DNA from 3 places in the Variovorax sp. Soil_C_19 genome. Region 1 is predicted to be linked to each of the others. Evidence: predicted binding sites of a transcription regulator. Region 1 holds the regulator's gene; each other region holds the start of a gene.

Region 1 (4,337 bases):
GGCCGTGGATGTCGAGCAGCCGGTCGCCGAGTTCGCGCAGCTGCGTGGCCGTGGCCGGGCTGCCGTTGATCCAGCCGCGGCTGCGGCCCTGCAGGTCGACCGTGCGGCGCAGCAGCAGGGCGTCGCCCGATTCGAATCCGCCCTCGTCGAGCCAGGCGTCGAAAGCCGGATCGGGATCGAACTCGGCGCTCACGTCGAGCCGTTCGGCGCCCTCGCGCACCGCGCCCGCGTCGGCGCGGTTGCCGAGTGCGAGCTGAAGGGCGTCGATCAGTATCGATTTGCCGGCGCCAGTTTCACCCGTCAGCACCGTGAAACCCGACGACAGGTCGAGTTCGAGTGATCGCACGATCACGAAGTCGCGCAGGGCGATGCGTCGCAGCGCCATTCAGGAGCCCCCTTCGTTCCAATGCAGTTTCTTGCGCAGCGTGTCGAAATAGCTCCAGCCCCGCGGGTGCAGGAAGCGCACCCGGTAGTCGGAGCGGCGGACAACCACGCGGTCGCCGATCGCGAGGGATGCGAGCGACTGCATGTCGAAATTGGCGCTCGCGTCGCGGCCCGACACGAGCTCGATCACGATCTCGTCGGCGTCCGGCAGCAGCACCGGCCGGTTCGACAGCGTGTGCGGCGCGATCGGCACCAGCACCCAGCCCGGTACCGCGGGATGCAACAGCGGGCCGCCGGCCGAGAGCGCGTACGCCGTTGACCCCGTGGGCGTGGCGATGATCAGGCCGTCGGCGCGCTGGTTGGCCACGAAATGCCGGCCGACCGACACGCGCAGTTCGACCATGCCCGAGGTGGCGCCGCGGTTGACCACCACGTCGTTCATGGCCAGCGCCTCGAACACCGAGGCGCCGTCGCGCATGACGTGCGCATGCATGAGGCTGCGGTGGTCTTCCTCGTACTCGCCCGCGAGCATCGGAATCAGCGTGGCCTGGTAGTTGTCGAGCGGGATGTCGGTGATGAAGCCGAGCCGGCCGCGGTTGATGCCGATCAGCGGAATGCCGTAGCAGCCGAGCTGCCTGCCGATGCCCAGCATGGTGCCGTCGCCGCCCACCACCAGGCCGAGGTCGCAGCGCTGCCCGATCTCCTCGACGCTCAGCGGCTCGTAGCGGCCGCCGACCCGGGCCTCCGACCCGGCTTCTTCGGCCGCCGATTTCTCGACGAACACGGTGCATCCTTGCGATTCCAGGAAAGCGCCGATATCTTCCATCACGCCATCGCGCGCATCGGCCTGTGCCCTGGCACCGGAAGCCTGGTACTTGCCGATCAATGCGACGTGACGAAAGCGGGAAGTCATCTACAAATTACAACACTAAAATCTTGCAATGCTGGACGACCGCGCCAAGTTGCTGCTCAAGACGCTGGTAGAGCGCTACATCGCCGAAGGCCAACCGGTCGGGTCGCGGACTTTGTCACGTTCGTCGGGGCTCGATCTCTCGCCGGCGACCATCCGCAACGTCATGTCGGACCTCGAGGCGCTGGGGCTCATCGCGAGTCCGCACACCTCCGCCGGCCGGATACCCACCGCCCGCGGCTACCGGCTTTTCGTCGACACCATGCTGACCGCCCAGCGCGAGAAGATGGACGCGCCGAGCCTCGCGCCCGACCAGCCCCAGAAGGTGATCGCCAACGCCGCGAGCCTGCTGTCGAACCTCTCGCAATTCGTCGGCGTGGTCATGGCGCCGCGGCGCGCGTCGGTGTTCAAGCAGATCGAGTTTCTGCGGCTGTCGGAACGGCAACTGCTCGTGATCATCGTCTCGCCCGACGGCGAGGTGCAGAACCGCGTGATCGTGCCCGAGGCCGACTATTCGCAGTCCCAGCTGGTCGAAGCCTCGAACTACATCAATGCCCACTATGCGGGCCTGACCATCGAGCAGGTGCGCGACCGGCTCCAATCCGAGGTTGAGAAACTGCGCGGCGAGATCGCGGCGCTGATGCAGGCGGCGGTCAAGGTCAGCTCCGAGGTGTTAACCGAAGCCCAGGAAGACGACGTGGTGATCTCAGGCGAGCGCAACCTGCTCTCGGTGTCCGATTTCTCGAGCGACATGGGACAGCTGCGGCGCGCTTTCGAGCTGTTCGAGCAGAAGGCGCAGCTGATGCGCCTGCTCGACGTGTCGAGCAAGGCCGAGGGCGTGCGCATCTTCATAGGCGGCGAAAGCCATATCGTGCCGATCGAGGAGCTCTCGATCGTCAGTGCCAACTACGAGGTCGACGGGCAGGTCGTGGGGACGCTCGGCGTCATCGGCCCGACGCGCATGCCGTACGAACGCATGATCCAGATCGTGGACATCACCTCGCGGCTCGTCAGCAATGCGCTGAGCCACCGCAAGTAGAAGAAGAGCGCCGCCGCGGTGGCCGCGAATAGAATCGTGGCCGCGTGGGCCGTTAGCTCAGTTGGTTAGAGCAGCGGACTCATAATCCGTTGGTCGATGGTTCAAGCCCATCACGGCCTACCACTCGCAACATTTTTGAGCTCCTCCAGGGGAGGCCAAAAATGCGTGCTATACTAGCAAGCTGTGCGGCTGTAGCTCAGTTGGATAGAGTACTTGGCTACGAACCAAGGGGTCGTGGGTTCAATTCCTGCCAGCCGCACCACTCTCTGTAAAAGCCAGGACGTGAAAACGTCCTGGCTTTTTTTTGCCTGCCGCATGGCTGCGTTCAGAAAAGGAACGACAGCTGCGGGTCGGGCCTGAGGCCTGGCGGCAGCGTGACATCGTCGGCCTTCCTGCCGATCCCCGTCGCAAACCAGCGGAAGGTGTTGGTCCGTTGGCCGTCTCGCCCGGTGGTCCGCACGAACAGGTAGCCCGAGGTGGCGTTGCCCGACTCATCGACGGGGATCCCGGCGGCCCTGAGCGCTGCAACTTCGGCCCGGGTGCTCGTGTCGTACGGCAACTGGAGCGTGATGGTCGCGTTGTGAATGATCTGATTGAGCATTGCGTCCCGCAAGGTTCGTTAGGGCTCAGAGCTTCCGTCCCGTCCAACTCAGCCGTAGTTCGGCGGGCGAAGCAAGATTGTGAACTTTTTCACGTATTCCTGAAAATGTTAATGCTTCTGCGTCGCCGTAACCATTGGTTCTCATGGCATAGGCTGTTCGGCACCCGCTGCGCTGCCCGGCGCTAAAGTCGAACATTTCATTGATTCAGGGCAAGGCGAACATGGGCCTCCAGAGAAACCGGCGTGCGCGCCAGATCCTCCTGTGCTTCCTGTGCGGTGTGGCCGCCGCTCCGGCCTTGGCAGCAAAGATCAGCTGCGTCCCGGGTGCCGCGAGCAGCGGCGCAGGAGCGCCTTTCAATGCGGTCCGGAGAATCTCGATCGACGAGCATTCGCGCACCGTCAACATGGACGTGGTGCGTGCGCGCACGAAGGACACGGAGACCATGGGCAAGATGCGCGGCGACCTGCTGAGCATGGACGAGACCCAGTCTGGCGAGCCGGTCTACGTCTTCAATGCGATTCCGGCGGCGGGCGCCGAGGCCATGAGCCTGTTCCGGCTCTTCAAGACCAGCGAATGGCGGCTGATCGGCGCGGTCGTGAGCTTCGCCCACAAGGTGCCGGCGCTTCGCAGCGTCGAGCCGGGCGTGGTCTTCGACTGCAAGCGTTCGGGCATGGGTTGAGACAATCCGGGATGGGCTGGCAGCGTTGTTGCGCCCGCATTTTTTGTTGAATTCAGAGGTTGTGCCTTGAGCAAAGCATTCACGAAGGAAACCGACGCCCAAGACGACGAGGACGGTGGCGACGGTGCCATGCCCGCGTTGCCGAGCGGCAGCAAGAACTACATCACGCCAGCCGGCTATGCCCGCTTGCGCGAGGAACTGCTGCAGCTCATGGACGAGGAGCGGCCGAAGGTGGTCGAGGCCGTGCATTGGGCCGCGAAGAACGGCGACCGCTCCGAGAACGGTGACTACCTCTACGGCAAGAAGCGCCTGCGCGAGATCGATCGCCGGATCCGTTTCCTTTCCAAGCGCCTCGAGATCGCCGAAGTGACCGACCCATCGGTGCACCACGGCAGCGACCAGGTCTTCTTCGGCGCCACGGTGCGCTATGTGGACGAGACCGGCGACGAGCGCAGCGTCACGATCCTCGGCATCGACGAAGCGGACAGCGCCCAGTCGCAAGTCAGCTGGATCTCGCCGATCGCACGGGCCTTGCTCAAGTCTCGCGAAGGCGATGTGGTGAAGCTCGTCACGCCCGGCGGTGCGCACGAGGTCGAAGTGCTGTCGGTGAGTTATCCCACGCCGGGTGCCGGCCCCGCAACGCGGTAGCGTCGGAGGCGTCTTTTTCTCAGGGCGCGGGAACGGTTCGCGAGGCGGTCAGCACCGAAGCCGTGCGACGCGCGG
Region 2 (4,337 bases), on a different contig from region 1:
AGCCGTCGTGCTTGACGAACGCGGCCTGCAGCGGATGCATGTTCTGCGGCGTGCCGAGCCCTTCGATGGTCGTGACCTGCCCGCCGTCGTGCATGACCGCGAGCGTCAGGCACGAATTGATCCGCCGTCCGTCGGCGATCACCGTGCAGGCACCGCATTGGCCGTGGTCGCAGCCCTTCTTGGTGCCGGTGAGGTGCAGGTGCTCGCGCAGTGCATCGAGCAAGGTGGTGCGTGTGTCGAGGTCCAGCGCATGCGCGTTTCCGTTGACGTTGAGCGTGAGCTTCATGCGGGGTACGGCCGCAGCAGAGGGTGCCGCCGGTGCGGCAGCGGCCGGTGCCGCGGACGAGACCGCCGCCGCGGTGGCGGCGGTCGCAGCGCCGACGATGAGCGCGTCGCGCCGCGAGATCATCTGGGTCGTGGGACTGTTCATGTCAACTCCTGTTGTTGATCGAAGTTCGGTGTCTGCATGCATCGTGGAGGGCTGCACAGGAGAATGGTTTCGGCGGTGCCGGCGCGCAGTTCATCGCCTACTTTCCGAGTCAGCCGAAGGCTTTCCGACCTGGGTCCGGACCGACCATTCTTCGCGAGACGCGCTGCCATCGATAGCGCATTCCGCTCCATTTCTTGCCCGATCCTGTGAGGCTCGCGGCGCGCTGTGACGTAAAGACTTAAATGCGCCGGCGCGCGGCGGGGTCGCCGCCCTTGGCGTTGTCGCGCAGCAAGCCGATGTCGCGTTTGGGCGGGGCGCCGAACAGCCGGCTGTATTCGCGGCTGAACTGGGACGGGCTTTCGTAGCCGACCCGGAATGCGGCGCTCGCCGCATCGGCGTGTTCGCTCAGCATCAGGCGCTTCGCCTCGTTCAGCCGCAGCCATTTCTGGTACTGCAGCGGGCTCATCGCGGTGAGCTGGCGAAAGTGATGGTGAAAGGTGGGCGCGCTCATCTGCACGCGGGCCGCGAGCTCGTCCACGCGCAGCGAGGAGGCGTAGTTCAGCTTGAGCCAATCGATCGCCCGCGCGATGCGGCGGCCCTGCCCGTCCACCGAGGCGATCTGCCGCAGCCTGCCCGCCTGGTCGCTCATCAGCAGCCGGTAGTGGATCTCGCGCTGGATCAAGGGAGCGAGCACCGGAATGGCCTCGGGCTCATCGAGCAGCGCCAACAGTCGCTCGATGGGCGCCCAGAGCGCAGGGGTGGCGGTGCCGATCTCCACGCCCACCCCGGCCGGACGGTCGCGCTGCGGCGGCAGGCTGCCCTGCGCGATCAGCTCGGCCAGCATGCGCACGTCGAACTTCAGCACCAGGCCGAGGCAGGGCGCCTCGGGGCTCGCCGCCAGCACTTCGGAGTTGGCGGGCACGTCGAGCGAGGTGACGAGGAAGCGCGAGGCGTCGTACGCATAGGCCGCGCCGCCGACCCACAGCTGCTTCGTCCCCTGGGCGACGAGCACGATGCCGGGTTCGATCATGCAGACGACGGGCGCTGCCGGGGCGTCCCGCCGGAACAAGCCGAGGCCCGCGATCGGCGTCTCGAAATCGCCCGCGCGCGGCGTGTGGGCGGCAATGATCCGCGCCATCGCGGCCTGGGGGGCCCGCAGGTGCTCGGCAGCGGGCGTGTCGTGTTGATGTCGGGTTGCCATGGACGGCGTGAATCTCCGCGGCGGACTCTACCTGCGAGGCACCGGCCTTCCACAAAACCGCGGGTGCCGCGAGGGGATCGGGCAAGAAATCCAGCGGATTGCGCAACCAGCGCGTGTGCCCTGCCGGGCCGCCCGGCCTTGAAACTCCGCCGATTGCCCTTATGATTAGCACTCGCTGCTGTTGAGTGCTAACAACCAGGCCTCGCTTCCAGTCGATGGCTGCCTGCTTTCCCGCGGGCGCCGACCACAACCCCGTTTCTTATTCAGGAGATGCAATGAAACTTCGTCCTTTGGCCGATCGCGTGATCGTCAAGCGTGTTGACAGCGAAACCAAGACCGCCTCTGGCATCGTCATCCCCGACGCCGCCGCCGAGAAGCCCGATCAGGGTGAAGTCCTGGCCGTGGGCCCGGGCAAGCGCAATGACAAGGGCGAAATCTCGGCCCTGACCGTCAAGGTCGGCGACCGCGTGCTGTTCGGCAAGTACAGCGGCCAGACCGTGAAGGTCGACGGCGACGAGCTGCTCGTGATGAAGGAAGACGACCTTTTCGCGGTCGTCGAAGCAAAGTGATTTTGCGGGACAGACCAAGCCGACGCGAAGCGCGGATTGCTCTGTCCCCAACTGATTAGATCTAATTACTGGAGTAATAAAACATGGCAGCAAAAGACGTAGTCTTCGGCGGTGAAGCCCGCGCACGCATGGTCGAAGGCGTGAACATCCTCGCCAACGCCGTCAAGGTGACCCTGGGCCCCAAGGGCCGCAACGTGGTGCTCGAGCGTTCGTTCGGCGCCCCCACCGTGACCAAGGACGGTGTGTCGGTCGCGAAGGAAATCGAGCTCAAGGACAAGCTCCAGAACATGGGCGCCCAGCTCGTGAAGGAAGTGGCCTCCAAGACCAGCGACAACGCCGGTGACGGCACCACCACCGCGACCGTGCTGGCCCAGGCCATCGTTCGCGAAGGTTTCAAGCTGGTGGCTGCCGGCATGAACCCGATGGACCTGAAGCGCGGCATCGACAAGGCTGTCACGGCCCTGGTCGCCGAGCTGAAGAAGGCTTCGAAGCCCACCACCACGTCGAAGGAAATCGCTCAAGTCGGCTCGATCTCGGCCAACAGCGACGAAACCATCGGCAAGCTCATCGCTGACGCGATGGACAAGGTCGGCAAGGAAGGCGTGATCACCGTCGAAGACGGCAAGTCGCTCGACAGCGAACTCGACGTCGTCGAAGGCATGCAGTTCGACCGCGGTTACCTGTCGCCCTACTTCATCAACAACCCCGAGAAGCAATCGGCGCTGTTGGACAACCCCTTCGTGCTGCTGTTCGACAAGAAGATCAGCAACATCCGCGACCTGCTCCCTACGCTGGAACAAGTCGCAAAGGCTGGCCGTCCGCTCCTGATCATTGCCGAAGAAGTCGAAGGCGAAGCCCTGGCTACCTTGGTCGTGAACACGATCCGCGGCATCCTGAAGGTCGTGGCCGTCAAGGCACCTGGCTTCGGCGACCGCCGCAAGGCCATGCTGGAAGACATCGCCATCCTGACGGGCGGCAAGGTCATCGCTGAAGAAGTGGGCCTGACGCTCGAGAAGGTGACGCTGGCCGACCTGGGCCAAGCCAAGCGCATCGAAGTGGGCAAGGAAAACACCATCATCATCGACGGTTCGGGCGCTGCGGCCGACATCGAAGCCCGCGTGAAGCAAGTCCGCGTGCAGATCGAAGAAGCCACGAGCGACTACGACCGCGAGAAGCTGCAAGAGCGCGTGGCCAAGCTGGCCGGCGGCGTGGCAGTGATCAAGGTTGGCGCTGCCACCGAAGTCGAAATGAAGGAAAAGAAGGCCCGCGTCGAAGACGCCCTGCACGCCACCCGCGCTGCAGTGGAAGAAGGCGTCGTGGCTGGCGGCGGCGTGGCTCTGCTGCGTGCCAAGCAAGCCGTGGGCGACAAGGTCAAGGGCGACAACGCCGACCAGGAAGCCGGCATCAAGCTGGTGCTCAAGGCCATCGAAGCGCCGCTGCGCGAAATCGTGAACAACGCCGGCGGCGAAGCCTCGGTGGTGGTCAACGCTGTGTTGGCCGGCAAGGGCAACTACGGCTTCAACGCTGCGAACGACACGTACGGCGACATGCTCGAGCTGGGCATCCTGGACCCGACGAAGGTCACCCGCACCGCACTGCAGAACGCCGCTTCGGTGTCCTCGCTGCTGCTGACGACGGAAGCCATGATCGCCGACGCACCCAAGGACGAGGGCGCTGGCGGCGGCGGCATGCCCGACATGGGCGGCATGGGTGGCATGGGCGGCATGGGCATGTAAATTCGCCCGCGCCCCTGCCCGGGGCCAGCACCCCGCGAACAGGAAACCCGTCGAAAGGCGGGTTTTTTTATGGGCGCTCGAAAAGGGTGCCGGCCGTGACTACCTGCCGCGCGAGCGCCGCCTCGACGGCCGCGAGGGTGGGCGGATCGGCACCCTCGCGGGCGCAGTTGAGCGCCGCAGCCGTGGCGGCAAAGCACATGGCCGTTTGCCATGCACCGTCGGTCAGCGCGCCGAGTTGCGCCGGATGCGCCACGCCCGCGGCAAGCAGCGCGACCGAGAGCCCGGCCGTGAAGGTGTCGCCCGCGCCGATGGTGTCGACCACCTCGACCCGCGGTGCCGGCACGGAAAGCGGCGCATGGCCGGTACGCCAGAGCGTGGCACCGGCCCCGCCCTGAGTGACG
Region 3 (4,337 bases), on a different contig from region 1:
TTCGCGCTGTGGCGCAACTATTCCGACGCCCTGGCGCGCAAGACCTTCCGCTTCTCGCTGATCCACCTGAGCGTGCTGTTCGCGGCATTGCTCGTCGACCACTACCTGCGCTGACCGCGCGCACCTGCCAATGAACAAGCGAAACCTTCTCCGATGGATGGCCGGCAGTGCCGCATGGGCCGGCATGGCCGCCACCCTGGGCCTGGGGCTCTCGGCCTGCAACAAGGAAGCCGCCGCGCCGAGCTTCAAGGCGATCGACCTCACGGGCGCCGACTACGCGCGCGATTTCTCGCTCAAGGACACCGAAGGCAAGGTCCGCACCCTGGCCGACTTCAAGGGCAAGGTCGTGGTGCTGTTCTTCGGCTATGTGCAGTGCCCCGACGTCTGCCCGACCACCATGACGGAGATGGCGCAGGTCAAGCAGCAGCTCGGCAGCGACGGCGACAAGCTGCAGGTGGTGTTCGTCACCGTCGATCCCGCGCGCGACACGCCCGAGGTGCTCAAGGCTTACATGGGCGCCTTCGACCCGAGCTTCGTCGCGCTGATCCCCACGCCCGAGGAACTCGCCGCGACCGCGAAGGACTTCAAGGTCTACTTCAAGAAGGTCGAGGGCAAGACGCCCACCAGCTATTCGATGGACCATTCGGCGGCCAGCTTCGTCTACGACACCGAAGGTCGGCTGCGGCTCTACGCCCGCTACGGCACGGGCGTCGAGCCCATGGTGTCCGACGTCAAGGCGCTGCTCGCCGGCTGAGTGCGCCGATCTCGCCGCCAATGGACGTCTCGCCGGCCTCGGTCGAGCACCTGAAGTCGCGCAAGGGCGCATTCCGCATCGCGCTCATTCCGCCCGAGGTGTTGCACGCGCTCAACGACGGCCTGCTCGAAACCGTCAACCTCAATGAATTCCTGGCGCTGGAATTGCCCAGGCTGGCGCGTAGCGTGGCGGGCCACATCGGCCTCGATGCGGAAAGCGATCGCCTGCTCGACACGCTCGCCATGCTCGCGGCATTCAAGCCGATGCAGCGGCACGGCCACATCGCCCGTGCGCTCTACGACCTTGCGGCGATGCACGCCGAGCGCGATGCGGTCGCCCATCGGCTTGCCACGCATGCGAGCGACGCCGCCCGGTGCTGGGCGGCGCAATGGATCACCCTGTCGGGCCTGCCGCTCGCGGCCCAGCTGCATGCCGTGCGGCGATTTGCCGCCGATCCGCATTTCGGCGTGCGCGAGATCGCCTGGATGGCCGTGCGCGAGGCCGTCATCGGCGCGCTCGATGAATCGCTGGCATTGCTGCAACCCTGGACGGCCGACGCCGACCCGAACATCCGGCGCTTCGCAAGTGAACTCACGCGGCCGCGTGGCGTGTGGTGCGCGCAGATCGAGGCGCTCAAGGCCGAACCCTGGCGTGCGCTGCCGCTGATCGAGGCACTGCGTGCCGACAGCAGCCGCTACGTGCAGAACTCGGTCGCCAACTGGCTCAACGATGCGAGCAAGACCCAGCCCGAATGGGTCGACCGGCTTGGCGCGCGCTGGCTGCAGGAATCCGACACGCCGGCCACGCGCTACATCGTTCGCCGCGCCTTGCGTTCGCTCGCCAAGGCGGCGTGAACAACGAAAAAGCCCGGCACGCAGCCGGGCTTCGAGGCGAAGGAAGGCGGACGCTTACGCGTAGTCGGCGAGTGCCTTCTTCATCTTCTTCATGGCCGCCACTTCGATCTGGCGGATGCGCTCGGCGCTCACGCCGTAGACGGCCGCCAAGTCGTGCAGCGTCATGCCGCCCGAACCGTCGTCGTTCACCTTGAGCCAGCGCTCTTCCACGATGCGGCGGCTGCGGTCATCCAGCGCTTCGAGAGCGGTGGCGATGCCGTCGGTCGAGAGCCGATCGCGCTGCTGCGATTCGAGCAGCGCGGTGGGCTCCTGCGAGGCGTCGGCCAGATAGGCGATCGGGCCGAACGCTTCGTCGCCGTCGTCCGACGGACCCGGGTCGAGCAGCACATCGCCACCCGACAGGCGGGTTTCCATCTCGAGCACTTCTTCGGGCTTGACGTTGAGCCGGCTCGCCATCTGCGAAACCTCGTCGGGGCTCAGCGTTTCGCGGTGCGTGCCGTTGTCGGCCGCGGCCGAATCGGCCTTGAAGCTCTGTTTCATCGAGCGCAGGTTGAAGAACAGCTTGCGCTGGGCCTTGGTCGTCGCGACCTTGACCATGCGCCAGTTCTTCAGGATGTACTCGTGGATCTCGGCCTTGATCCAGTGCATGGCATAGCTCACGAGCCGCACGCCCTGGTCGGGGTCGAAGCGCTTCACGGCCTTCATCAGGCCGACGTTGCCCTCCTGGATCAGGTCGCCGTGCGGCAAGCCATAACCCAGGTATTGGCGCGAGATGGACACCACGAGGCGCAGGTGCGAGAGGATCAGCGCACCGGCCGCTTCGAGGTCGTTGTGGTCGCGCAGCCGGCGTGCGAAGCCCTGCTCTTCTTCGAGCGTGAGCATCGGCAGCCGGTTGGCGGTCGAAATGTAGGCATCCAGGTTGCCCAGCGGAGGCACCATCGACCAGGGGTTGGCGACGGCGAGCTGGTTGGCAGAGGCTCCAGACAGCGTGGTCATCAGGGGAAACTCCTTTGTATTGGGCATATTAGCACTCGGTTAGAGGGAGTGCTAAGGGAAGGGTTCCCCTCCAGTCTCTATCGCCACGATAGCCAAAAGCTGTCGGTTTTCACTGGGCTTGGAACTTTTTTCACTGGGAATGGAACCCTGACTCTTTTGAAATCAACGACTTGGCTCCATCGCTCGTCGCGCAGATGAGGAACCCAGCCGTTTTCGCCTTTTGTAGGAGCCGGGAAATAGTGGTCGGTTCCGCCGCCAGTTTCCTTCTTCATGCAACTCTGTTTTTCTCCCCTGGCATCAAGCTATATTACCCGGATAAAAGTTGTTGGCGGGTGTGGAAGCTCAACTCAGAGCCGACTCGGCGGCTGAAGCGATTGCCCGGAGTTGCGCACGAGCGGCCTCCGCCCGAAAGCGAGGGATCACCCAGTTGTGGTGCGTCTCACGGTATCGTCCATAGTGAGCCCGTGCGACTGTGCGCACTGCCGAGACGATGTCGGGGTCGAACCGCACGGCCTTGACGGCGATGTCACCGCTGGGGAGTTCCTTGACGGAGATCCAGCGTCCGCGGATCGTCACGATCTCCTCGGGCAGGAAGTGCCGCTGCGCTGCCAGCGCAGCAGGCGAAAACGCTGGCAGCTGCTTAGTTGTTGATTGCCACCGAAAATTGACCCGGCTAACGCACTAATTTCCGTCTAAGACTGACCCACGTAAAACTCTACCCTGCTCATTTTTAAGGCAGGGGATCTTAGGAGTGATAGACGTGGCGACATTGAGTGTCATCAGACGCTGGGCCCTGCGCGAGCAGATGTCCATCCGCGAGATTGCAAGGCGTACAGGCCTGTCTCGCAACACCGTCAAGAAGTACCTGCGAGCGGGCGAAGAAGCGCCGCGCTACGCCAAGCGGGCGAGCTCGAGCAAGCTCGATCCCTATGCCGACAAGCTCGCGACCTGGCTCGCGATCGAGGCCACCAAATCGCGGAAACAGCGGCGCAATCTGCGGCAGATCCACACAACCGGGAACGACAGCTTCCGGTTCAAAAACAGTTCTGCAAAGCCTCAACCCAAAAAGGAGAACATCAAGCACTTATCCACACCGTGAAGCCTTCAGGCTCACAAAGCGGGTGGGTCAGTATTCAATGGAAATCTAGGGTCAGAGATCGGCGGAATCCAACAGCACCGTCGCAGGCAGAAGGAAAACCATCATGGTCCGATCAGTGCTTGACTTGACACAGACGCCTGAGTTCAAGCGGCGCCTGAAGGCGCATTTTGCAGAGATTGCCGCAAAGCGCCAAGAGCTTGGGCTCCCGAAGGCCGTGGTCATTGATGATGTGGTCTACAGGCAGTTTCCCGACGGGCGGTTGGAGCCTGTGGACACGCGGAAAACGCCCGATGATGCGAAAGAGCCTCCCCGCTGAGCTCTGGCGGCACGAGCAAGAGTGCGGGACGAGCAAGTCAACTCACGAGGTGCCGTGGGTCGCCCCCGATTTGCTAGCTGTGGTCCAGCTTGATTTCGAACTGAATCCGGTGTGCATCCTCCTACCAACGAATGTCTCGGAAAAACCAAGCAGGACGTTGCCTCGGGGCACCTAGACTGATCAAAAAGCTAAAGGTACGGTTGCTTCCAGCGCCCCGAGTGGCGCAATGCCGAGGATGGGAATGCTCGTCCACCACATATCGCATCGGCGAGAGCGGAGGTGGCATCGGCATACAGAGTGCTGGGCAGGGCGAAGCCC

Evidence for each region. Region 1 encodes HrcA, which represses chaperone genes, less so after heat shock. Its sites were predicted from a motif close to TTAGCACTCNNNNNNNNNGAGTGCTAA; they were not measured.
Region 2: the regulator HrcA is predicted to act here: its motif matches at 1,797-1,823, upstream of AC3A6R_RS09095 (co-chaperone GroES).
Region 3: the regulator HrcA is predicted to act here: its motif matches at 2,633-2,659, upstream of rpoH (RNA polymerase sigma factor RpoH).

What each region holds. Positions count from the first base shown of each region.
Region 1 covers NZ_JBDGIV010000015.1:41,347-45,683, forward strand. Annotated here, with positions in the region: gene recN (DNA repair protein RecN) at 1-385, opposite strand, end outside; gene AC3A6R_RS22745 (NAD kinase) at 386-1,297, opposite strand; gene hrcA (heat-inducible transcriptional repressor HrcA) at 1,326-2,333, shown strand; tRNA gene AC3A6R_RS22755 (tRNA-Ile) at 2,380-2,456, shown strand; tRNA gene AC3A6R_RS22760 (tRNA-Arg) at 2,519-2,595, shown strand; gene AC3A6R_RS22765 (hypothetical protein) at 2,659-2,934, opposite strand; gene AC3A6R_RS22770 (hypothetical protein) at 3,156-3,614, shown strand; gene greB (transcription elongation factor GreB) at 3,681-4,262, shown strand; gene AC3A6R_RS22780 (RelA/SpoT family protein) at 4,282-4,337, opposite strand, start outside.
Region 2 covers NZ_JBDGIV010000003.1:353,058-357,394, forward strand. Annotated here, with positions in the region: gene paoA (aldehyde dehydrogenase iron-sulfur subunit PaoA) at 1-430, opposite strand, end outside; gene AC3A6R_RS09090 (AraC family transcriptional regulator) at 669-1,631, opposite strand; gene AC3A6R_RS09095 (co-chaperone GroES) at 1,907-2,200, shown strand; gene groL (chaperonin GroEL) at 2,284-3,936, shown strand; gene AC3A6R_RS09105 (carbohydrate kinase family protein) at 4,004-4,337, opposite strand, start outside.
Region 3 covers NZ_JBDGIV010000009.1:177,730-182,066, forward strand. Annotated here, with positions in the region: gene cyoE (heme o synthase) at 1-114, shown strand, start outside; gene AC3A6R_RS18660 (SCO family protein) at 131-754, shown strand; gene AC3A6R_RS18665 (DNA alkylation repair protein) at 775-1,608, shown strand; gene rpoH (RNA polymerase sigma factor RpoH) at 1,663-2,604, opposite strand; partial or broken gene AC3A6R_RS18675 (helix-turn-helix domain-containing protein) at 3,356-3,613, shown strand; gene AC3A6R_RS18680 (hypothetical protein) at 3,807-4,019, shown strand.